Regions from separate parts of the Micromonospora sp. DT178 genome, predicted to be linked through region 1. Evidence: riboswitches for the same ligand, from Rfam matches in the RefSeq annotation. Region 1 holds a riboswitch; each other region holds the start of a gene.
The links. Region 1 has a riboswitch for cyclic di-AMP ahead of ACLQ22_RS12290 (NlpC/P60 family protein). Riboswitches for the same ligand answer to the same signal wherever they lie in the genome.
Positions count from the first base shown of each region.

Region 2: another riboswitch for cyclic di-AMP. It lies ahead of ACLQ22_RS25900 (coiled-coil domain-containing protein); the one in region 1 lies ahead of ACLQ22_RS12290 (NlpC/P60 family protein).
Region 3: another riboswitch for cyclic di-AMP. It lies ahead of ACLQ22_RS00195 (coiled-coil domain-containing protein); the one in region 1 lies ahead of ACLQ22_RS12290 (NlpC/P60 family protein).

Region 1 is NZ_JBNCKV010000005.1:306,245-313,273, forward strand. It holds gene ACLQ22_RS12280 (NlpC/P60 family protein) at 1-198, shown strand, start outside; gene ACLQ22_RS12285 (N-acetylmuramoyl-L-alanine amidase) at 261-2,285, opposite strand; cyclic di-AMP (ydaO/yuaA leader) riboswitch at 2,524-2,657, shown strand; gene ACLQ22_RS12290 (NlpC/P60 family protein) at 2,670-3,710, shown strand; gene dcd (dCTP deaminase) at 3,765-4,343, opposite strand; gene ACLQ22_RS12300 (pyridoxamine 5'-phosphate oxidase family protein) at 4,422-4,973, shown strand; gene ACLQ22_RS12305 (zinc metalloprotease) at 5,117-6,103, opposite strand; tRNA gene ACLQ22_RS12310 (tRNA-Gly) at 6,563-6,636, shown strand; gene ACLQ22_RS12315 (alpha/beta fold hydrolase) at 6,870-7,029, opposite strand, start outside.
Region 2 is NZ_JBNCKV010000017.1:112,263-119,291, reverse strand. It holds gene ACLQ22_RS25910 (HelD family protein) at 1-240, shown strand, start outside; gene ACLQ22_RS25905 (cation diffusion facilitator family transporter) at 318-1,235, shown strand; cyclic di-AMP (ydaO/yuaA leader) riboswitch at 1,389-1,520, shown strand; gene ACLQ22_RS25900 (coiled-coil domain-containing protein) at 1,534-2,619, shown strand; gene ACLQ22_RS25895 (SRPBCC family protein) at 2,708-3,175, opposite strand; gene ACLQ22_RS25890 (1-phosphofructokinase family hexose kinase) at 3,353-4,330, shown strand; gene surE (5'/3'-nucleotidase SurE) at 4,327-5,151, shown strand; gene ACLQ22_RS25880 (STAS domain-containing protein) at 5,242-5,604, opposite strand; gene ACLQ22_RS25875 (hypothetical protein) at 5,936-6,085, shown strand; gene ACLQ22_RS25870 (hypothetical protein) at 6,249-6,656, shown strand; gene ACLQ22_RS25865 (maleylpyruvate isomerase N-terminal domain-containing protein) at 6,808-7,029, opposite strand, start outside.
Region 3 is NZ_JBNCKV010000001.1:38,102-45,130, forward strand. It holds gene ACLQ22_RS00185 (helix-turn-helix transcriptional regulator) at 1-212, opposite strand, end outside; gene ACLQ22_RS00190 (carbonic anhydrase) at 424-1,176, shown strand; gene ACLQ22_RS00195 (coiled-coil domain-containing protein) at 1,274-2,290, opposite strand; cyclic di-AMP (ydaO/yuaA leader) riboswitch at 2,294-2,425, opposite strand; gene ACLQ22_RS00200 (YibE/F family protein) at 2,592-3,935, opposite strand; gene ACLQ22_RS00205 (metal-sensitive transcriptional regulator) at 4,249-4,551, opposite strand; gene ACLQ22_RS00210 (heavy-metal-associated domain-containing protein) at 4,702-4,911, shown strand; gene ACLQ22_RS00215 (hypothetical protein) at 4,941-5,939, shown strand; gene ACLQ22_RS00220 (heavy metal translocating P-type ATPase) at 5,951-7,029, shown strand, end outside.

The DNA of each region.
Region 1 (7,029 bases):
GCGCAGTGGAACGAGGGCAAGGCCATCCCGCGCTCCGAGGCGCGCCCCGGTGACCTGGTCTTCTTCTTCAGCGACCTGCACCACGTCGGCCTCTACCTCGGCAACGACAAGATGGTGCACGCGCCCCGGGCCGGCAAGCCGGTCAACGTCTCCAGCATCAACACCATGCCGGTGGCCGGGTTCCGCAGGCCCGGCTGATCCGCGCCGCGCAACGAGGGCCCCCGGTCGGATCGACCGGGGGCCCTCGTCGTGCGGATGGATCAGCGGGGCGCGCCCAGCGGGGACGGCACCACGTTCACGTCGTCCAGGTTGACGTACATGATCCGGTGACCGAACTGGACCTGCACGTACCTGTTGTCGCCCCGGACGACCGTCCGGTCGTGGGGGGCGGAGCCGTCGAACGTGGTGGCCCGGTAGTACTCGCCGGGGAGCAGGTTGCCGACGGCGTACCGCTGGCCGGCCGAGAGGGTGTACTGCAGCGGCGAGATCGTCTGGTACGGCACCCCCTCCGGGTACGCGGCCTGCTCCGGGTAGGCCCGGCCGTACACCGGGATGGTGGCCTTACCGGCCTTCGGGGTCACCACGAGCCCGACGGACCACTTCGCCGTCGGCTTGGCGGCGGGGTTGTGGAACCACCCCTTCTGGCCGAGGTACCAGATCGCGGTCCAGTCGCCCTGCACCTCGGCCAGCGCGTACGTCTGTCCGGCCGAGACGCGGGCGCCGTGGTCGGAGACGTACGTGGTGTTCGGGGTGCCGTCGGGTCGCAGCGCGATGTCGTTGAGCAGCGGCGCGTCGTGGCTCGGCGCGTTGTGCAGGAACAGCGCCGAGGAGCCGCGCAGCGGGCAGGGGGCGGTCGCCGGGGGCGGGTTCGGCACGCCCGGGGGCTGCCGGTTGCAGCCGGTGAAGGGCGGCTGGTTGGTGGCGAAGTCCGGGTCGATGGTGACCAGCCCGGTGCGGTGCGTGCCGGTCGAGAAGAACGGCGCCTTGAGCAGGTCGAAGTAGTGCGACCAGTTCCAGTACGGTCCCGGGTCCCAGTGCATGCCGCGCACGTTCGCGGCGATGGTGCCGGGGACGTTGTCGTGCCCGATGATGTGGTTGCGGTCCAGCGGGATGTTGTACGCCCGAGCCAGGTGGCGGACCAGCTTGGCCGAGGTGCGGTACATCGCCTCGGTGTACCAGGTGCCGTGCCCGGCAAAGCCCTCGTGCTCCAGGCCGATGGACTTGGAGTTCACGTACCAGTTGCCGGCGTGCCAGCCGACGTTCTTGGTCTTGATGTGCTGGGCGATGTGCCCGTCCACCGAGCGCAGGGTGTAGTGCCAGCCCACCCGCTTCGGGTCCTTGACCAGGTTGACGCTGGGACCGAAGTAGCCCTCGGTGTCGTGGATGACGATGTACTCGATCTTCTGCTGCGCGGGTCGGTCGGCCAGGTCGTGGTTGCCGTAGTCCTCGATCGTGGGGCCGTAGTTCTGGTACGGCGCCGGGATCCACTCGCAGGAGATGTCGCTCGGGCACTCCAGCCCGTCGGGCCGGGCGAGCTTGCGCAGGTTCAGGCGGTCCAGCCAGGAGCGGTCCGGCTGGATCGCGCGGCCGGCCAGCGTGACCCGCTGCCCGTCGTCGGTCACCCGGCTGTCGCCCGTGGCGATGGTGGCGTACACCTCGTTGGCGAAGGCCGCCGCGGCGTCGGCGCTGTCCGCGCCGGAGTACCGGGCCACCGCGCCGTACCAGGCCGCCGGGTCGGTGTCGGCGCCGACCGGGGCGCCGATCTCCTTCTGGTACGCGGCCAGCAGCGCCGCGCCGCCCCGGATGTTCGCCGTGACGTCCGTCCGCAGCGCCTCCTCGCTGGCGCCGGTCAGGTCGGCGGCGGCGTCGACGGTCCGGAGTGCGGCCTCGGCGGGCGGCGGAGCGGCCGGCGGCTCGTGGGCCTCGGCCAGGGACGGGCGGGAGTCGTCGCCGCGCGGGTCCTCGGTGCCCTCGTCGTGGTGCGTGCCGCCGGACATGGCGGCGACGTGCTCGGCGTCGGTGAGGTGCATCGGTCCGTAGCCGCCGCTGGTGCTCGGCGTGCCGGCGTTGGTGTCCCAGCGGGACTGCAGGTAGGAGACCCCGAGCAGGACGCTCTCCGGCACGCCGTACTCGGCCGCCGCGGCGGCGTACTGCTGCTGCCGGTCGTCCACCGGCGCTGCTGCGGCGGCGGATCCGGCGGCGGTGAGCGGCGTCGCCGCCATGGCGGCGGCCACGGCGGCGGCCAGCAGGACGCGTCTGCTCCTCGATGTCGCTGACAGGTGCATCAGACCCCCAGTTCGGACGGGCGAAGTTGGGGCCACCTTCGCCCCGCCCGCCGCCTCTGGTCAATACCTTTCCGTCAGACACTTCAAAAGGAAGGAAATCTTCGTCGCCCGGGTTGCGGATCCGCCCGGCCCGGGTGGGTACGGAGTGTCACTGCCCGCAGGGTTGCGGATCGATAACGGTCGTCTCTACTCTGGTCATTCGTCGGCCGGTGACAATCCGTCCAACCAGGGCGGTGACGGTCCGACACCGCCGAGTCGCTCCCGAGCGAGCCGGGGACCCAGGTTCCCCGGGGTGAATCCGCAGTTTTGCGGTAGGGCGCCCCTTCCCGCCCGAACCCGTCAGCTAACCCGGTAGGCGGTCCGGAAGAAGGAGTACGAAGCCCGGTGGCACACCATGCCCCGCGGCCACCGTCGACCCGGTCGGCCCTCGCCGACCCGGTGACGGCTGCGCCGCGCCCACGCTGGTACCGCTGCACCACCGCCCTCGCCGCCCTGGCCGCGTTCGCCGTCGTCCTGACCGGCGGCGCCACGGCGGCCCATGCCGAACCGACGGTCGCCGAGATCGAGCGGCAGATCGACGAGGACTGGAACAAGCTCGAACCGGTCATCGAACGGCACAACGCCACCCGACAGGACCTGGCCGCCAGGCGGAAGCAGGCCGACGCGCTCGCCGCGCAGATCGGGCCGCTGGAGAAGCAGGTCGACCAGGCGATGGAGAAGGTGGCCGCGCTGGCCGCCCGCGCCTACAAGGGCGAGAACGTCTCCGCCCTCAACGCCCTGCTGGGCAGCCGCTCACCGAGCGAGATGGTCGGGCAGCTCGAACTGCTCGACCGGTTCGCCCAGCACCAGCAGCAGGACGTGCGGCAGGTCGCCGAGCTGCGCGACCGGCTGGCCGCCAAGAAGGCGCCGCTGGACGAGATGGTCGTCCAGCTCAGCCGCACCGAGGCCCAGCTCGCGGCGAAGAAGAAGCAGATCAACGCCGAGATCGACCGGTTGCAGAAGCTGCGGCTGCGGATCTACGGCAACGGCGGCGGCGGGCCGCTGCGCCCCGCACCCTGCCCCGCCAGCTATCCCGGCGGCGCGGCCGGCACCGCCGTGAAGTTCGCCTGCGCGCAGATCGGCAAGCCCTACGTCTGGGGCGCCGAGGGGCCGAACTCGTACGACTGCTCCGGCCTGATGCTCGCCGCCTGGGCGAAGGCCGGGGTCTCGCTGCCGCACAACGCCGCGCAGCAGCGCCGGGCCACCGCGTCCGTCAGTCGGGGCGAGCTGCGCCCGGGTGACCTCGTCTTCTACTACAGCGACCTGCACCACGTCGGCATGTACGTCGGCGGGGGCTGGGTGGTGCACGCCTCCCGCGCCGGGGTGCCGATCAAGATGAAGAGGGTCGACGACGGCCCGATCCACAGCTACGGCCGACCTGGCTGAGGCGCGCGGAGGGTCCCTGCCCGGCGGGGGCCCTCCGCGGGCCCGCAGGTCGGGTCAGCGGGTCGGCCAGGTGCGCCAGTGCTGCCAGGAGCGGCTCGGGGTCGGCCCGCGCTGCCCCTGGTAGCGCGAGCCGTAGACGGCCGAGCCGTACGGGTGCTGGGCCGGCGACGAGAGCCGGAAGATGCAGAGCTGCCCGATCTTCATGCCCGGCCAGAGGGTGATCGGCAGGTTGGCCACGTTGGACAGTTCGAGGGTCACGTGACCGGAGAAGCCCGGGTCGATGAAGCCCGCCGTGGAGTGGGTGAGCAGGCCGAGCCGGCCCAGTGAGCTCTTTCCTTCGAGGCGGCCGGCGAGCTGGTCGCCGAGCGTGATCACCTCCAGCGTCGAGGCGAGCACGAACTCGCCCGGATGCAGCACGTACGGCTCGCCCTCCGGCACCTCGACCATCGACGTGAGGTCGTCCTGCTGCTGCGCGGGGTCGATGTGGGTGTAGAGGTGGTTGTTGAAGACCCGGAAGAGCTTGTCCAGGCGTACGTCGATGCTGGACGGTTGCACCAGCGCGGGCTCGAACGGCTCCAGCGCGAGCGTGCCCGCCTCGATCTCGGAGGCCAGGTCGCGGTCGGAGAGCAGCATCCGCACACCTTAGCGAGCGGTGCGCGTGACCTGCGTGTCGGAGTGCGTGTTCGAACGTTTGTTCGATAGGATGCCCACATGGCTTCCTGGTCCGAATTCGCCGCCGACGAGCCCCGCCTCGCCGACGGGATCCGCCTTCTCATGCAGCAGTACGGGCCGGGCTTCGGCTACCTGGCCACCGTCCGCGCCGACGGCGGTCCCCGGGTGCACCCGGTCTCCCCGGTGATCACCGACGAGGGGCTCTTCTGCTTCGTCGTCGACTCGCCCAAGCGGCGCGACCTGGAGCGCGACGGCCGCTACGCGCTGCACTCCTTCCCGCCGGAGGAGAGCGACGACGAGGCCTACGTCGCCGGCCACGCCCAACCGGTGACCGACCCGGCCCGGGTCGCCCGGCTGGCCCGCAGTCACCGGGCCGCGCCGCAGGTCGACTGGCGGGTCTTCGAGTTCACCGTCGACGTGGCGATGCTGGCCCGCCGTGAGTCCGGCGTCGCGGGCGGCGCCGGCGAGGGGCACGGCCGGCCCGCCGTCCAGGTGTGGCTCGACCCCCGCGCGGCCGCCGGCGGCACCGCGCTCATGCCCGAGACCCGGTCGGGGTGCGCCGGCGACCACGCCGCCCGCCCCGCCGCCTGAGACGCGGTGCGGCGCCCTGGGGCGTCCCCCCTCCGGGGCGCCGCACCGTGACCCCCGCCCCGCCCCCGTGTGCCCGGCCGCACAGACGCCGGTGCCGGCCCCGTCGAGAGAGGCCGGCACCGGTGCGGGTCGTACGGCGGAAACTACGCCGCGCGGTACGCGTTCCAGGCGGTCAGCATGCGGCTGGCCTGCCCGGCGGTGAACTGGTACATGCAGGAGTCGTAGCTGTAGTCCATGAAGTTGGTGATGGGGTCGACGCCGGGCGCGGTGCAGGTGTCCCGACCGGTCGGGCAGCCCGAGGCCGGCGACGCCTCGGCCGCGGTGTCGCTGACGCTGTCGCCCGAGCCGGAGCAGCCGCCCTGGAAGGTGTGGTAGAGGTTCAGCCAGTGGCCGACCTCGTGGGTGCCCGTGTCGCCCTGGTTGTAGTTGGTGGCGGTGCCGCCCGGCAGCGACTCGCTCAGCACGACGACGCCGTCCATGCTGCTGAGCTTCCGGGTCGGGAAGGTCGCCCAGCCGAGCAGGCTGTCGCTCAGCTCGCCCAGGTAGATGTTGAGGGTGTTCTTGCCGCCCGTACGCAGCGAGGTCTTCATCGACCGCTCCGCCGAGGAACCCTGCACGATCGGGTACCAGGACGGGTTCGTCACCCGGTTGATCTTCTGGAGCTGGAAGTTGAACGCGGTGGACGCGCCGCCGGTCGCCCCGCTGAACGACTGGTTCAGCACGCTGATCTGCGAGTTGACCATCGAGTCGGGGATGTTGCCGCCGGCCCGGGTGCTGTTCTCCTGGATCACGTGCACCACCACGGGGATGGTGACGGTGGCGGCCATCGTGGAGGCACCGGCGCCGGCGCGGAACCGCGCCCGCTCGCGCAGCGCGGCGGCCAGGTCGGCCTCGCGCTCGCGGGTCTCCGCGAGGGTCAGCTCGTTCGGCTCGTGCTTGGCGCCGCCGCCGGGCTTGACGCGGGCGTCCGAGTGGACGTCGGCCGGCTCGACGCAGACCTCGCTCGGGGCGGCGGAGAAGGCCGAAGCGGCCGGCACGACACCCACGGCGGCGGTGCTGAGCAGCAGCGCGAGGGTCGTCGACGCGACACCGGCCGTACGCCGGGTCAGCAGGTTGGGACGGAGTCCCATGGGCCCACCTCTTTCTGGCGGCGCGACAGGGGGTATGTCACGCCGTGGCTGGAACGTTGGGCAGACGTTACAACCGATCGAGGTATTTGAGAACGCCCATATGTTGCCGCCGTGGAACTTTTTCCTGGCGGTACGCGTTCCATGATCGACGTACGGCGATGGGGGCGGGACTCACGGTCCCGGTTCGGACCAGGGCGCGCGGATCGGGCTCGTCGGGCTGCGCTGCCGGGCGGCTCGTGGCTGGCGGCGGCGCGGCGTGGGTGGCGCGCGCGGCGCGGCGGGCGGCGGCGCGGCGGGCGCCGGCGCGGCGGGCGGTGGTGCGGCGGGCGGTGGTGCTGCGCGATCTTGGTAAGTTCAGGCCCCTTTGGGGGCCGTTTGCTGCCAAGATCGCGGCGCGGGTGGTGTCGGAGGGGTACCTGGGTGCACCGGCGTGACGACTCAGGTACAGTGGTGCCGCCTGCGGGTGTAGTTCAATGGCAGAACATCAGCTTCCCAAGCTGACAGTGCGGGTTCGATTCCCGTCACCCGCTCCACGCGAAAGGCCCTGGTCAGGACTGCGGTCCCAGCCAGGGCCTTCGACGTTCTCCGGACCCGTGATCATGCTCAGTTCGGCGAGCTTGAGTACCTGGGCCCTGAACAGCACCGGTGCGACAGGGGCCGGCCATCGAGGGGCGGCAGGTTGGCCGCCGACCAACGTCCTGCCATGTCGAATAGCGGATGTGCTTCAATCCGCTCCGGTTCCGGGGTCATCTGGGAGCGCCGGTTCTCAACCGCTCGTTGCCCACGTCAGCATCGCTTGCCAGCGGGCCGGAGAGGGCGTGTGGGCTGCGTCCTCGCTGATGCGAATCTTGGCGTTGGGTATCCGTGCGGCGATCAGCGGTGCGTCGGGAACGGCTCGGCCGGGGTCGTGTCGACCGGCCCAGATG
Region 2 (7,029 bases), on a different contig from region 1:
ACGGTCGGCGTGATCACGCCGGTGCCCCGCCGCGACGAGGTGGCCGGCTGGCTGGGCGGGCTCGGCGCGCCGCGCCTACAGGTGGTGACCAGCCTGGAGGCCAAGGGCATGGAGTACGACGGGGTCGTCCTCGTCGCCCCGGGCGAGATCCGGGCCGACCCGGGGTCGGGGGTACGGACGCTCTACGTGGCGCTGTCCCGGGCCACCCAGCGGCTGACCACCGTCGACCCGATCGGCTGAGGATCCGTTACTTGCATACATAGCGATGTCAGCATAAATTGAACGCGAATCCGGACCCCCCGAGGGAGGATGGGCGCGTGGGCGCAGGTCATGACCACCATCACGGGTCGGTGGCGAACGCCGCGCACCGCCACCGGGGCCGGCTCTGGGCGGCGTTCGGGCTGCTCGCCGGCCTGATGGTGGTGGAGGCGGTGGCGGCCTTCCGCACCGGCTCACTGGCCCTGCTGAGCGACGCCGGGCACATGTTCACCGACGTGCTCGGCATCGGCATGGCGCTCGCGGCGATCGCCGCGACCCGGCGGGCGGGCGCCGACCCGCAGCGCACCTTCGGCCTCTACCGGCTGGAGGTGCTGGCCGCGCTGGCCAACGCCGCGCTGCTCTCCGGGGTCGCGGTCTACGTCGTGATCGAGGCGGTGCGCCGCTTCGGCGACCCGCCCGAGGTGCTGGCCGGCCCGATGCTCGTGGTCGCCGTGCTCGGCCTGCTCGCCAACGTCGGCGCCTTCGCGCTGCTGCGCTCCGGGGCGAAGGAGAGCATCAACGTCCACGGCGCGTACCTGGAGGTGCTCGGCGACCTGCTGGGGTCACTCGGGGTGATCGGGGCGGCGCTGCTGATCGTCGCCACCGGCTGGTGGTGGGCGGACCCGCTGGTGGCGGTCGGAATCGGCGTGTTCATCCTGCCGCGCACCTGGCGGCTCGGGCGGGCCGCGCTGCGCATCCTGGTGCAGGCCGCGCCGGAACACCTCCAGGTCACCGCAGTGCACGACCGGCTGGCCGCCGTGCCCGGCGTCGCCGAGGTGCACGACCTGCACGTCTGGACGCTGACCTCCGGGATGGAGGTGGCCTCGGCGCACCTGACCATGGCCCCCGGCGCGGAGGTCGGCGCGGTGCTGGGCGCCGCCCGGGCCGCGCTGCACGACGACTTCCAGATCGAGCACGCCACGTTGCAGATCGAGCCGGGAGCGTCGCCCGGGGCCTGTGGGGCGGTCGAGTGGTAATGAGGACAACCTTAAATCTGGGAGAGTATTGTGGCCTTATGCCGGATTTGACTGTTAGTGGACGCGCACCGTCCGTCACCTGCGGTGCACCAGTCACACCGGCACCGGTAGGCTCGGCTTCGGCCTCCGCCAGGCGGCACCCACCGGTGCCGGCGGTGGCCGCCGCCTAATCGCCCGACGGGGCGAACCGGGGAACCAAGTTCGTGGGGTGCATCCGCGTCAGCGGTAGGGATCTTCCGTCCCGAACCCGTCAGCTAACCCGGTCGGCGGCTGACGGAAGGACACGTGTATGCCAGTGATGGCACCCGTACGACGACGTGCCGCCCGCACGGCGGCCCTGATCGCCACGATGCTCGCCCTCGGCGCCGCGGTGGCCCCGGTCACCGCCGCCCCGGCGGCGGCCGCCACCCGCGCCGGCCTGCTCGCCGCGGCTCCCGGCCAGGACGAGGAGGGCGGCACGCCCGCCCTGCGGGCCCAGCTGGAGGCCGCCAGCAAGGGCTACCTCGACGCCAAGCGCGCCCTGGACACGTCGGCCAAGCGGCAGCAGCAGCTCACCGCACAGCTCAAGACCACCGAGGTCGAGCTGACCGCGCGCACCGCCAAGGTCGGCGAGATCGCCGGGGCCGCCTACCGCACCGGCCGGCTCAGCGTGGCGTCCGCCCTGCTCAACAGCAGCTCCCCGGACGGCTTCATGGACCGCGCCGCCGCCCTCGACGCGGTGGCCGCCAAGGAGGACCGGGCCCTGCGCGAGCTCCAGGAGACCCGGGACGAGGCCACCCGCACCAAGCTGGCCCTGGACGGCGAGATCCGGGAGCAGCGCAAGCAGGTCAGCGTGATGGCCAAGCGCAAGGAGCAGGCCGAACGGGCGCTGACGGTCGCCAACCGCGAGCAGCAGCAACAGCGGCAGCAGTCCGCGGGCGGCGGCTCCTCGCCGGGCGGCACGTCGAGCAAGACGGCGAAGGCGGCGCCACGCAACTCCGACGGCTCCTGGCCGCGCGAGTCGTGCAGCGTCAACGACCCCACCCCCGCCAACGGCTGCATCACCCCGCGCACCCTGCACGCGCTCAACCAGGCCAAGGCGGCGGGCTTCACCCGTTACGTCTCCTGCTACCGCCCCGGCGGCTCGGGCGAGCACCCGAAGGGCCGGGCCTGCGACTTCGCGGCCCAGAAGGGCGGCTTCGGCGGCGACGCCACGGGCGGCGACCGGACGTACGGCAACAACCTGTCGGCGTACTTCGTGCGCAACGCCGACCGGCTCGCCGTGCTCTACGTGATCTGGTACCGGCAGATCTGGCTGCCGAGCAGCGGGTGGAAGTCGTACAGCGGAGCCAACGGCGACCCGTCCAGCGACCACACCAACCACGTGCACCTGTCGGTCTACTGACGCCCGCGCCCCGGTGCCCCGCCCGTCGCGGGGTCGCCGGGGCGCACACGGCGCCCGTCGCCTCCGGCCGGGCCTGGCTGCTTCGCGGTCAGCCGGCCGGCGGTCCGGGCGGGTTCGTGTCGAGGGCCGCGGCGAGGCGCGCGGCCAGCCCGAGGTGGGCGGCGCGGGCCTGGCGGAACGCGTAGCCGAAGAGCGGCGCGGGCGCGGCGAGGGTGATCTCGACCTCGATGCGGACCACGCCGTCGGGCTCCGCCCGCAGCCGGGTGTGGTTGCGGACGGTGGTGGCGGGCCACTGGCGGGCCACGGTGACGATCTCGTCCGGATCGTCGACGAGGACGTCGGCGCGGTAGGTGATCGGCAGGCGCACCGGCCCGGCGGCCAACCGATCGGTGATGTCGTAGCTGGCGCGCGCGCCGGGACGGGGCGACACCCGACGGACCCGGACGATCAGCGGGTGCAGGTCCACCTGCCGGGCGGGGTCGGCGAGCAGCGCCGCTGCCTGCGCGAGGGAGCAGCGCGCCTGGACGGTGTAGCTGAAGGAACTTCGCCTGAGCACGCCGTCTCCCAGCGTCGGTGGTCGCCCGATCGTCGCGCATGCCGGGCGCGCTGGCAACGCCGCGCCGATCCCGCCCGGAGTCCGGACGCCCAGCCGCCGATCCCACTACGGTCAGCTGGTGAATGGTCACGGCACGTGTCGGTCGGCGGAGGGCGGGCGCATGAACGGGTACGACGGATGAGCGGGCACGTGATGGTCTTCGCGCCCACGCCCCGGCTGACGGTGACCGTCGACCAGCCCAGCGAGGAGCCGGAGCTGCACCTGCACCCCGGCGGGCAGGGCGTCTGGCAGGCCCGGATGGTGATGTCGCTCGGGGTCGACGTGGTGCTCTGCACCGCCCTCGGCGGCGAGATCGGCCAGGTGCTGGAGCCGCTGCTGGTCAGCGAGGGGGTGAACCTCAAGGTGGTGGTCCGCGACTCCGGCAGCGGCGGCTACGTGCACGATCGGCGCGACGGCTCCCGGCAGGAGATCGTGGACGTGCCCGGCCAGCCGCTCAGCCGGCACGAGCTGGACGAGCTCTACAACCTGGCGCTCGGCGAGGGCCTGCGCGCCACGGTCAGCGTGCTGAGCGGGCCGAACGAGCCGTCGCTGGTCCCGGCCGACCTCTACCGGCGGTTCGCCGCCGACCTCGGGGCCAACGGCAGCCGGGTGGTGGTAGACCTCTGCGGCGAGCACCTCGACGCCGTGCTGGACAGCGGCGTCTTCTTCCTCAAGGTCAGCCACGAGGAGCTGATCGCCGACGGCCGCGCCGACGGCGAGGACGAGGAGCAGCTCACCCGGGCCCTGTACGACCTGCATGCCGGCGGCGCCGAGAACGTGGTGGTGAGCCGGGCCGACAAGCCCGCCCTCGCCCTGGTCGACGGCGAGGTCTTCGAGGTCGAGATGCCCCGACTGGAGGCAGCCGACCCGCGCGGGGCGGGCGACTCGATGACCGCCGGGGTGGCGGCCGTGGTGGCGCGCGGCGGTGACGTGCGCACCGCGATCCGTACCGGCGCGGCGGCCGGCGCGCTGAACGTGACCCGGCACGGCCTCGGCACCGGCCGGCTCGACTCGATCACCGGCCTGGTCGACCGGGTGCGCCTCGTACCGGCCGGCAGCCGGCCGCAGGAGCGGACCAGCCCCGACGAACTGGCCGACCGGGCGGCCGGGCGATGACGCTGCGGGTACTGGTCACCAACGACGATGGGATCGCCGCACCCGGCATCCAGGCGCTCGCGCGGGCGGCGGCGGACCGGGGCCTGGACGTGGTCGTCGCCGCGCCGCTGGAGGAGGCGAGCGGCACCAGCGCCGCGATGACCGCCGTGGAGCGCGACGGGCACGTGGTGGTCCACGAGCACCCGCTGCCGGAGGCGCCGGGGGTGCCGGCGTTCGCGGTCGGCGGCTCCCCCGGTTTCATCGCGCTGATCGCCGTGCACGGCGCCTTCGGCCCCCCGCCGGCGGTGGTGCTGTCCGGCATCAACCGGGGCGCGAACGCGGGACGCGCGGTGCTGCACTCGGGCACGGTGGGTGCGGCCTTCACCGCCGCCGCGAACGGCTGCCGGGCGATGGCCGTCTCGCTCGACGTGCTCTCGGCCGGGGAGGGCACGGCCGCCAGCGGGGGCGCCGCGGTGGCCGCCGCCGCCCGGGTACGCGACGCCGAGCGGCACTGGGCGACGGCCGCCCGGGTCGCCCTGGACCTGCTGCCCCGGCTCACCGCCGGGCCGGTCGAGAGCGTGCTCAACGTGAACGCGCCGGACCTGCCGCACGGCCGGCTGCGCGGGGTACGCCGGGGCACGCTCGCCACCTTCGGCCAGGTGCAGATGACGGTGGCGGAGGCCGGGCACGGCTTCGTCCGCACGTCGCTGGAGGAGCCGGGGCAGGCCGTGCAGCCCGGCACCGACCTCGCCCTGCTGGCCGAGGGGTACGCCTCGGTGACGGCGATCCGCGCGGTCACCGAGGTGGCGGACGTCGACCTGTCGGGCCTCGGCGACGCCTGACCGGCCCGCCTCACGCCTCCCGCCGGGTGCCCGGGGCGGGGCCAGGGCAGGGCGGGGTCCGGGCGGGGCGGGGCGGGGAACGTCGGCGCGTCAGGCGCCGGGGAGGACCTCGGGGGTGGGCGCGCCGGCGTAGTAGGGCTCGGGGGCGCCGAAGAGGCCGAGCAGGCCGGTCACCCAGAGCTGCCGGTGCACGAAGCGGCTCGGCTCGGTGACGACAAGCTTGACGCCGCTCACCTCCGCGGTCTGGAAGCCGGCGACCATCGCGCTGATGCCGACCGAGTCGATGAAGGTGACGAGCCGCATGTTCAGCTCGATCCGACCGGGACGCCCCTTGGTCAGGACCTCGGCAATCGCCTCGCGCACCTCGTACGCGGTGTCGACGTCGATCTCACCCCGCGGGGCGATCTCGATGACACCACCGGGCAGGACCGACTTCACGATCGACAGGCTCACGCGAGCACCTCCACTCGCCCGTCCGACGGGCGCCTCATCAGTACGCGGGCCGCGACCGAGAGTATTCCTCTGACGGCCTCGGTCGCCACCCCTCGGGATGAGCAATTCGCGGATCAGGGCACAGCAAGTCGCCCTTATCCGGACTATTGACGTTTTGTCTACCCGACGATCAGCTGCCGCTGACGCGTCGCGCCGCCCCAGGGTAGCCGGCCCCCTCCGGCAACGCCCAACAGCCGGCCCCCCGGCGTGGCCTCTTCCGCTTCGGCCCCGGGCCTTGCCCGTTCTGCCTAGCATCGGCTCGGAGACACGACTGCGACCGGGAGGACGATCGATGTTCAGGAGACTTGCCGCGCTGGCCGGCGTCAGCGCGCTGTTGGCCCTCGTACTGGCCTGCGGGTTCGGCGGCGGCGGAGGCGATGACGACGACGACGGCGACGACGACTTCGCGCGGGGCGTGCCCGCGGCGGTCGCCGTCCGCTGACGCCGGGCCCGCGCACCGTCCGCCGACGTCCCCCGCACCGCCGCACGGGGGTTTGCGGAGCGGGCCCACCGGGCACAGGCGGAAAAGAGCGAACCGTCACACGCCGGTGCGACGCCGAAGTCCGAAGTGGCCGCCGGCTTCGGCACCCGAGGAGGTACCCACCATGTTCGGAAGCAATCTGCTGGACCGCCGCAGCAAGCCCGAGCGGATCACGGACCAGGCGTGGCAGCACCTGGTCTCGGCGGTCAGCTCCGCCAGCGACAGCGTCCGGGACACTGCCCGTTCGGCCCGCCGGGGCGGCTCCGGTCTCGCCGACGAGGCCGGCGACCTGGTGGGCTCCGCGGCGGACGAGGCCCGCCGCCGGGCCACCCAGGCCTTCGAGGCGCTGGCCGGCCGCCGGCCCGCGCTGCCCTGGACGCTGCTGATCGGCGCCACGCTGGTCGGCGCGGCGATCGGCTGGGCCGCCGGCACCGCCGCGCGGGCCGCCGGCAGCCGGGGCGACCGGGCGATGGACGACATCGAGTTCGTCGACGTCGACCGGCCCAACTCCCCCGTCGGCCTCGACGGCTGACCGGCTCCGGGGCTGCGGGCCCTGGACGACGCCGGGCTGACCGCCGCACGCGGTCGCGACGAACGGGCCCCGGAAGACCGCGAGGTCGGCCGGGGCCCGCGCCCGTTCCGGGCGACGTCCCGGGGCGGGCGACCCGTCGTCCCGCGCCCGCTCAGAGGGCGGCGACCCTCGCCGGAGCCCGCTCCGCCCGGCTCAGGGCGCGCAGCACCGACGGCTGCCCGTGCCGGCGTACGGCGAGACGGGCCAGCAGCGTCAGCACCGGGTCGACCACCTCGGCCGGCAGCTCCGGGGTGGGCACGCCGACGCTGACCGCGAGGTCGTCCGCGTGCACGACGAGTTCCATCAGCCGGGTGGTCAGGTAGTCGTCCAGGGT
Region 3 (7,029 bases), on a different contig from region 1:
CGGCCCACCCGGGTGCGGTGCAGGTAGCCGCCGGCCTCCAGGTCGGCGACGATCGCCTGCGCGGCCCGCTCGGTGACGCCCACCTCGTCGGCCACGTCGCGGAGGCGGGCGGTGGGGTTGCGGGCGATGGCGAGCAGCACGTGCCCGTGGTTGGTGAGGAACGTCCAGTTGCGGGTGCTCCCGTTCTCCCCTGTCGTCGCCATGTCCGCCATCGTATGGCCCCTGCTTCGTGTTTTGCTGTGTGCCCTCGCGGCCGGCGGACGCGCGGAGGGCCCGACCGCCGCCGCGCCGGGCCCGCCGAACATATGAAATGGATATCACGCATACCTTGACGTATCTTGCAGTGCGTGTGACGGTGGTGGCAGCCCGCGTCCAGCGTCGGCCCGGGTGACCAGGCCGTTCACGTGCGGAGCGAGGTGTGGGATGAGTCGTCCCGGATCGCCAGGAACTCAACCGGGCCCGGAGCGGACGCTCCCGGTGTCGACCACGGGCGGGGTGCCGGCCGACGTCGGCGCCACGTTCGCCGTCCCGGCGAGTCCCGAGCAGGCGCTCGCCGAGCTGCACGCCGGCAACCGGCGGTTCGTGACCGGCGCCCCGCGCCACCCCAACCAGGACGCCGGGCACCGCGCCGCGGTCGCCGACGGGCAGCACCCCTTCGCGGTGATCGTCGGCTGTTCCGACTCCCGGCTCGCCGCCGAGATCATCTTCGACCGTGGCCTCGGTGACCTCTTCGTGGTCCGCACCGCCGGGCACACCATCGGCCCCGAGGTGCTGGGCAGCGTGGAGTACGCCGTCACGGTCCTGGGCACGCCGCTGGTGGTGGTGCTCGGGCACGACTCCTGCGGGGCCGTCCAGGCGGCGCGTACGGCGGACGCCACCGGCACCCCGCCGGTCGGGCACCTGTGCGCCGTGGTGGACGCCGTGGTGCCGAGCCTGCGCCGGGCCGCCGCCGAGGGGGTGGACGACATCGACCGGATCGTCGACATCCACATCGCGCACACCGTCGAGGCGATGCTGGGCCGCTCCGCCGTGCTCGCCGCGGAGGTGGCCGCCGGCCGCTGCGGGGTGGTCGGCATGTCGTACCGGCTGACCGCCGGCGAGGTGCGGACGGTGGCCTCGGTGCCCGCCCGTGCGGCCGACGCGCCGGAGCCGGCGGCCAGCGCCGCGCTCGCCTGACCTCGCCCGCCGGCAGACCGTCGCGGCGGGCCCGCACGACGACAGAGGGCCGCTCCCGCGTCCGGCGGGGCGGCCCTCTGTGTGCGTGTGGTCCCGGCTAGAGCAGTGACACGTGGACGTGGTCGGTGTGGTTCGACGGGCCGCTGTAGGACTTCCAGCCGGTCGCCGGGAACCAGATCTGCCGGTTCCAGATCACGTAGTAGATGCCGAGCCGGTCGGCGTTGCGGACCAGGAACGCGGTGAGGTTGTTGCCGTACATGTAGGTGTCGTCGTTGTGCCAGGGGGAGAAGCCGCTGCGTTGCAGCGACCAGTCGCAGGCCCGGCCCTTCGGATGCTCGTACGGCCCACCGGAGCGGTAGCAGCCGACGAACCGGTTGAAGCCGGCCCGCTTGACCTCCTTGTACATGTGCAGCGTGCGCGCCGTGATGCAGCCGGAGGTGGTGGGGTCGTTCTCGGTGCAGGACAGGGGCTTCCAGTCGCCGTCGGCGGTGCGCCCCGGCGCCATCTTCGCCACCGGCGAGGTGGCCACCACCTTGCCGCTGGTCAGCCCCCTGCCGCCGACCAGCGCGAGCGCCTTCTCCGCCTCGCGCTTGCCACGGGCCAGTTCGTTCTTCAGCTTCTGCTGCTCGCGGACCTCGGCGTCGACCGCCAGCTTGGCCTGCTCTGCGCGGTCCTTGATCGCGTTGACCTCGGCCAGCTTCTTGGAGTTGACCAGGTTGATCTCGTCGAGGGCGGCGGCGCGCCTGACGAAGGAGTCGGGGCTGGCGGTGTCCAGCAGCATGGACACCGCGCCGATCCGCCCGGTGCGGTAGGACTGGGCGGCGATCTGGCTGACCTGGGGGGCCAGCGCGTCCAGCTCGGCCTGCGCCCGGTTGACCTCCAGGGCCAGCTCGAGCTGGCGCTCTTCCGATTTCTTCAGCTTCGCCTTGGCCTGCACGTAGGACCGGTTGCGGGCCTCGATGAGGTCGTCGAGCAGCTTGGGCTCGTCGTCCCCGTGCCCGGAGGGCTTGGGCGGGGTGGGCGCGGCCGCCGCCGGGAGAGGCCCGGCGAAGACCGCCAGGGCGGCGAGTACGGCCACCACGGGCGTCAACCAGCGGCGTAGGGGTGCCGTCACAGTTTTCCCTTCCGTCGACCGCCGACCGGGTTAGCTGACGGGTTCGGGGCGGAAGTGGCCCCTACCGCTGTCGCGGATTCACCCCACGTACCTGGGTCCCCGGTTCGCCTCGCGGCGATTGGGCGGCGGCACCGCAGGCGCCGCTGCGCGCCTTCGGCGGTGACCGGCAGCGAGGTTACCCGAGAACACTCCCGGGGATCTACGTCCCTAAGCCGACTAAATGCGTTATTTCGTAATGGCGGACGGTGAGCAGTGACGCGTTTATCAGGCCGTACGTCCTGTTCGGTCACGCTGAGGAGTGTCACCATGCGGTGTCCGTGCTCCTGTCCCGGTCGGGCCATCCGGCGGGAGCGGCGGACGGCGTGTCTCCGCGCGGCCCGCTGAGGGCCTCCAGCGCCTCGGACCGGTCGGCGGCCGGCCGGGGCGTCGGTGCGGGCGCGGCGCGGTCGGTGGCGTCCCCGCCGCGGCGGCCGGCGGTGGTCACCAGGGCCGCCAGCCCGGTGGTCAGTGGCACGGCGGCGATCAGGCCCAGGGTGGCGACCGCGCTGCGGACGATCTCCTGGGCGAGGAACTCGCTGGTGAGAAGTTGGGTCACCGCCCGCGAGTCGGCCGTCAGCAGGAGCAGCACCGGCAGGGAGGCGCCGGCGTACGCCAGCACGATGGTGTTCACCGTCGAGGCGATGTGCGCCCGGCCGACCCGGGTCGCCGCCCGGTAGAGCTGCGTCCGGGACAGCCCGGGGTTGGCGTGCGCCAGCTCGGTGACCGTGGCGGCCTGGGTCACCGTGACGTCGTCCAGCACCCCGAGGGAGCCGATGATGATCCCGGCCAGCAGCAGCCCGTGCAGGTCGACGTCGGCCTGGTACATCGACAGCGTGGTGGCGTCCTCGGAGCCGAATCCGGTCAGGTGGGTCGCGGCGGTGGCGATCGTGCCGAGGACGCCGGTCAGCACCAGGCTGCCCAACGTGCCGAGCACGGCCACCGAGGTCTGCGCGGTCACGCCGTGGGTCAGGTAGAGCACCACGAACATGATCAGCGCGGCGCCGACGACCGCGACCAGCAGGGGCGGGCTCCCGGCGCCGATGCCCGGCAGCACGAAGGTCAGCAGGATGGCGAAGCTCGCCGCCAGGCCGGCCAGCGCGGCCAGCCCGCGCCACCGTCCGAAGGCGACGATGGCGGCCGCGAAGAGCGCCACCAGCCAGACCAGCGGCTTGCCGCGCTGGTGCTCGGCGATGTTGTAGGTGCTGGCCGTGGGGTCGGCGGGGTCGGTGAGCTCGACCAGGATGATCTCGTCGTCCACGGCGACGGTCGGCGCGCCGGGGCCGGCGGGCACCGGCGTCTCCACCTGCTGGCCGGCGTCGGGACCGTCCTGCACCCGTACGGTGACCGTGCCGCAGGGACCCTGCGACCCGCCGGGACTCCCCTCCGGAATCTCCGGGGTGGGCGGGCACGGCTCCGTCACGACCCGCGTCACCGTGCCGTGGTAGCGGGGCGCGTCGGTGCCGGTCGGCGGGTCGGGCGCGTCCCACGGCCACAGCACCAGGGCGGCGATCAGCGTGGCGACGAAGAGGGGCACCACCGTCGCGACGAGGATCCGCCGCACCCTCGGCGGGGCGGACGGAGCGGGACGGGTGTGGTCGGCGCCCAACGAGTTTCTCCCAACGAATCCAGGGCGGGGTACGTGCCGGCGGGCCGGTCGGTTCACCCGTCGCCGCGTGGCGGGACGGGGATCGCTTCCGTGTGGCGGCGCGGTCACGTACCGCGGTCCCGGGCCTCCGTCCGGTCGCGGGTGGTCGGTGTTGCCGCCCGGCGGGGCGCGCGGGGCGGGCGGTGCGGAATCCGGAGGGCCACCGGCCGAATGGTAGCCACCCCGACATCCGGGCGCAGGTCGTGCGGGTGATGTCGGGGTGTGGCGTCGCCGTGTGCCCGCGTCTCGTCGCGGGGCCGAGGGGCGGGGCGGGTCAGCCGCGCTTCATCAGGCGGCCGACGGCGGCCATCATCTCGGTGGCCATCTCGTCGGCGCGCCCCTCGGCCGCGCCCTCGTGCATGCAGTGCCGGGCGTGCCCGTCGAGCAGGCCGAGCGCGACCTTGTCCAGGGCGGCCTGGATCGCGGAGATCTGGGTGAGCACGTCGATGCAGTAGCGGTCCTCGTCGACCATCTTCTCGATGCCACGGACCTGCCCCTCGACGCGGCGCAGCCGCGCGAGCAGCTGGTCCTTGGTGGCGGTGTATCCCCTGATCGGGGTGGGCGTCGGTGTGGTCATGGGGACGAGGATAGCGTACCCCTCGGGGGTATGGTACGTTCGTTCCTGGCCGGCATACCCCCACCGGGTACCGGTACAAGACACAGGCACCGGTCCGCCTCCGCATTACCCCCGGGGGGTATATGCTGGGGGCGGCGAGAGGAGAGTTCGATGATCACCACGACGTACCAGGTGCAGGGCATGACCTGCGGGCACTGCGCCACCGCGGTCAGCACCGAGGTCGGCGCGATCCCGGGCGTCAGCGACGTCCAGGTCGACGTCGCCGCCGGTCGGGTCACCGTCACCAGCGAGGGCCCGTTGGAAACCGACACCGTGCGCTCCGCCGTCGACGAGGCCGGTTACAGCCTCGTCGGCGCCTGAGATCGGGCACGGGGGAAACGAGGCACATCATGAACACGGCGACGAAGCTGAGCGGTTTCGCCCTCGGCCTCGCGGTGGTGTTCGGCGCGACGTACGGGGTCGGTCGGGTGGCCGACCCCGTGGCGCCGCCCGCCGAGGCCCCGCACGAGGCCGGCGGGGGGCACGGCGAGGACGGCGGAGCCGGACACGGGGGCGACAACGGCGCGGCGGGGCACCTGCCCGGCGGCCTGCTCGTCTCCGACCGTGGCTACACCCTGCGTCCGGTGGACGCCCCGGCCGGGCAGTTCGCCTTCCAGGTCACCGGTCCGGACGGCCGGGCGGTGACCGCGTACGACGTGGCGCACGACAAGCGCATGCACCTGATCGTGGCCCGCCGCGATCTCTCCGGCTTCCGGCACGTGCACCCGGAGATGGCGCCCGACGGCACCTGGCGGGTCGACTCGCCGCTCGCCGGGCCGGGCGTCTGGCGCGCGTTCGCCGACTTCACCCCGACCGGGGGCGAGGCGCTGACCCTCGGCGTCGACGTGAGCGTCCCCGGCGCGCTGACCGCGCGGCCCCTGCCCGCGCCGGCGACCAGCACCACGGTCGACGGCTACACCGTCACGCTCGCCGGCGCCCCGCAGCCCGGCCGCACCGCCGAGCTGACCCTGACCGTGAGCCGCGACGGCGCGCCGGTCACCGACCTGGAGCCCTACCTGGGCGCGTACGGCCACCTGGTGGCGCTGCGCCAGGGCGACCTGGCGTACCTGCACGTGCACCCGCACGGTGAGCCGGGCGACGGGCGGACGCGGCCCGGCCCCGAGGTGAGCTTCTCGGCGGAAATGCCGTCGGCGGGCGCCTACCGGCTCTACCTGGACTTCAAGCACGGCGGCGTCGTGCGTACCGCCGAGTTCACCGTCGTCGCCGGCAGCCCGACCGCGCCGGGTGTCCCGGCCACGACCGGCTCCCCGGCGGCGGGCACACCCGCCGCCACGAGCTCCCCGACCGCCGACGCCGGCCACGGCGTCCCCGGTCACGGGCACGACTGACGGGAAGCGTGATGACAACCAAGCCCTTGCTGACGGCGCCGAACCAGATCGAGCTGGCGATCGGCGGCATGACCTGCGCCTCCTGCGCCGCCCGGATCGAGAAGAAGCTGAACCGGATGGACGGGGTGACCGCCACCGTCAACTACGCCACGGAGAAGGCCACCGTCCGGTACGCCGACGAGGTCACCCCGGACGAGCTGATCGCCACGGTGGAGAAGACCGGCTACACGGCGGCCCTGCCGCCCCCGCCCACGCCCGCCGGTGGCGAACCGGCCGCCGAGCCGGTGGACGAGCTGCGCGGCCTGCGTACCCGGCTGTGGGTCTCGGCCGTGCTCACCGTGCCGGTGATCGTGCTGGCGATGGTGCCCGCCTGGCAGTTCGACTTCTGGCAGTGGCTGTCGCTGACCCTGGCCGCCCCGGTCGTGGTCTACGGCGGGCTGCCCTTCCACCGGGCGGCCTGGATCAACCTGCGGCACGGCGCGGCGACCATGGACACCCTGGTCTCGCTCGGCACCCTGGCGGCGTTCGGCTGGTCGATCTGGGCGCTCTTCCTCGGCACGGCCGGGACGCCGGGGATGACCCACCCGTTCAGTCTCGCGATCAACCGCTCCGACGGCGCCGGCAACATCTACCTGGAGGCGGCGGCCGGGGTGACCGTGTTCATCCTCGCCGGCCGCTACTTCGAAGCGCGGGCGAAGCGGACCGCCGGCGCGGCCCTGCGCGCCCTGCTCGAACTGGGCGCCAAGGACGTCGCGGTGCTGCGCGGCGGCACGGAGACCCGGATCCCGGTGGACCAGCTCGTGGTGGGGGACCGGTTCGTGGTGCGGCCCGGCGAGAAGATCGCCACGGACGGCGTGGTCGACGAGGGCACCTCGGCGGTCGACGCCAGCATGCTCACCGGCGAGTCCGTCCCGGTCGAGGTCGGCCCGGGCGACTCCGTGGTCGGCGCGACCGTCAACGCGGGCGGCCGGCTGGTGGTCAGCGCCACCCGCATCGGCGGCGACACCCAACTGGCCCAGATGGCCCGGCTGGTCGAGCAGGCGCAGACCGGCAAGGCGGCGGTGCAGCGGCTGGCCGACCGGATCTCCGG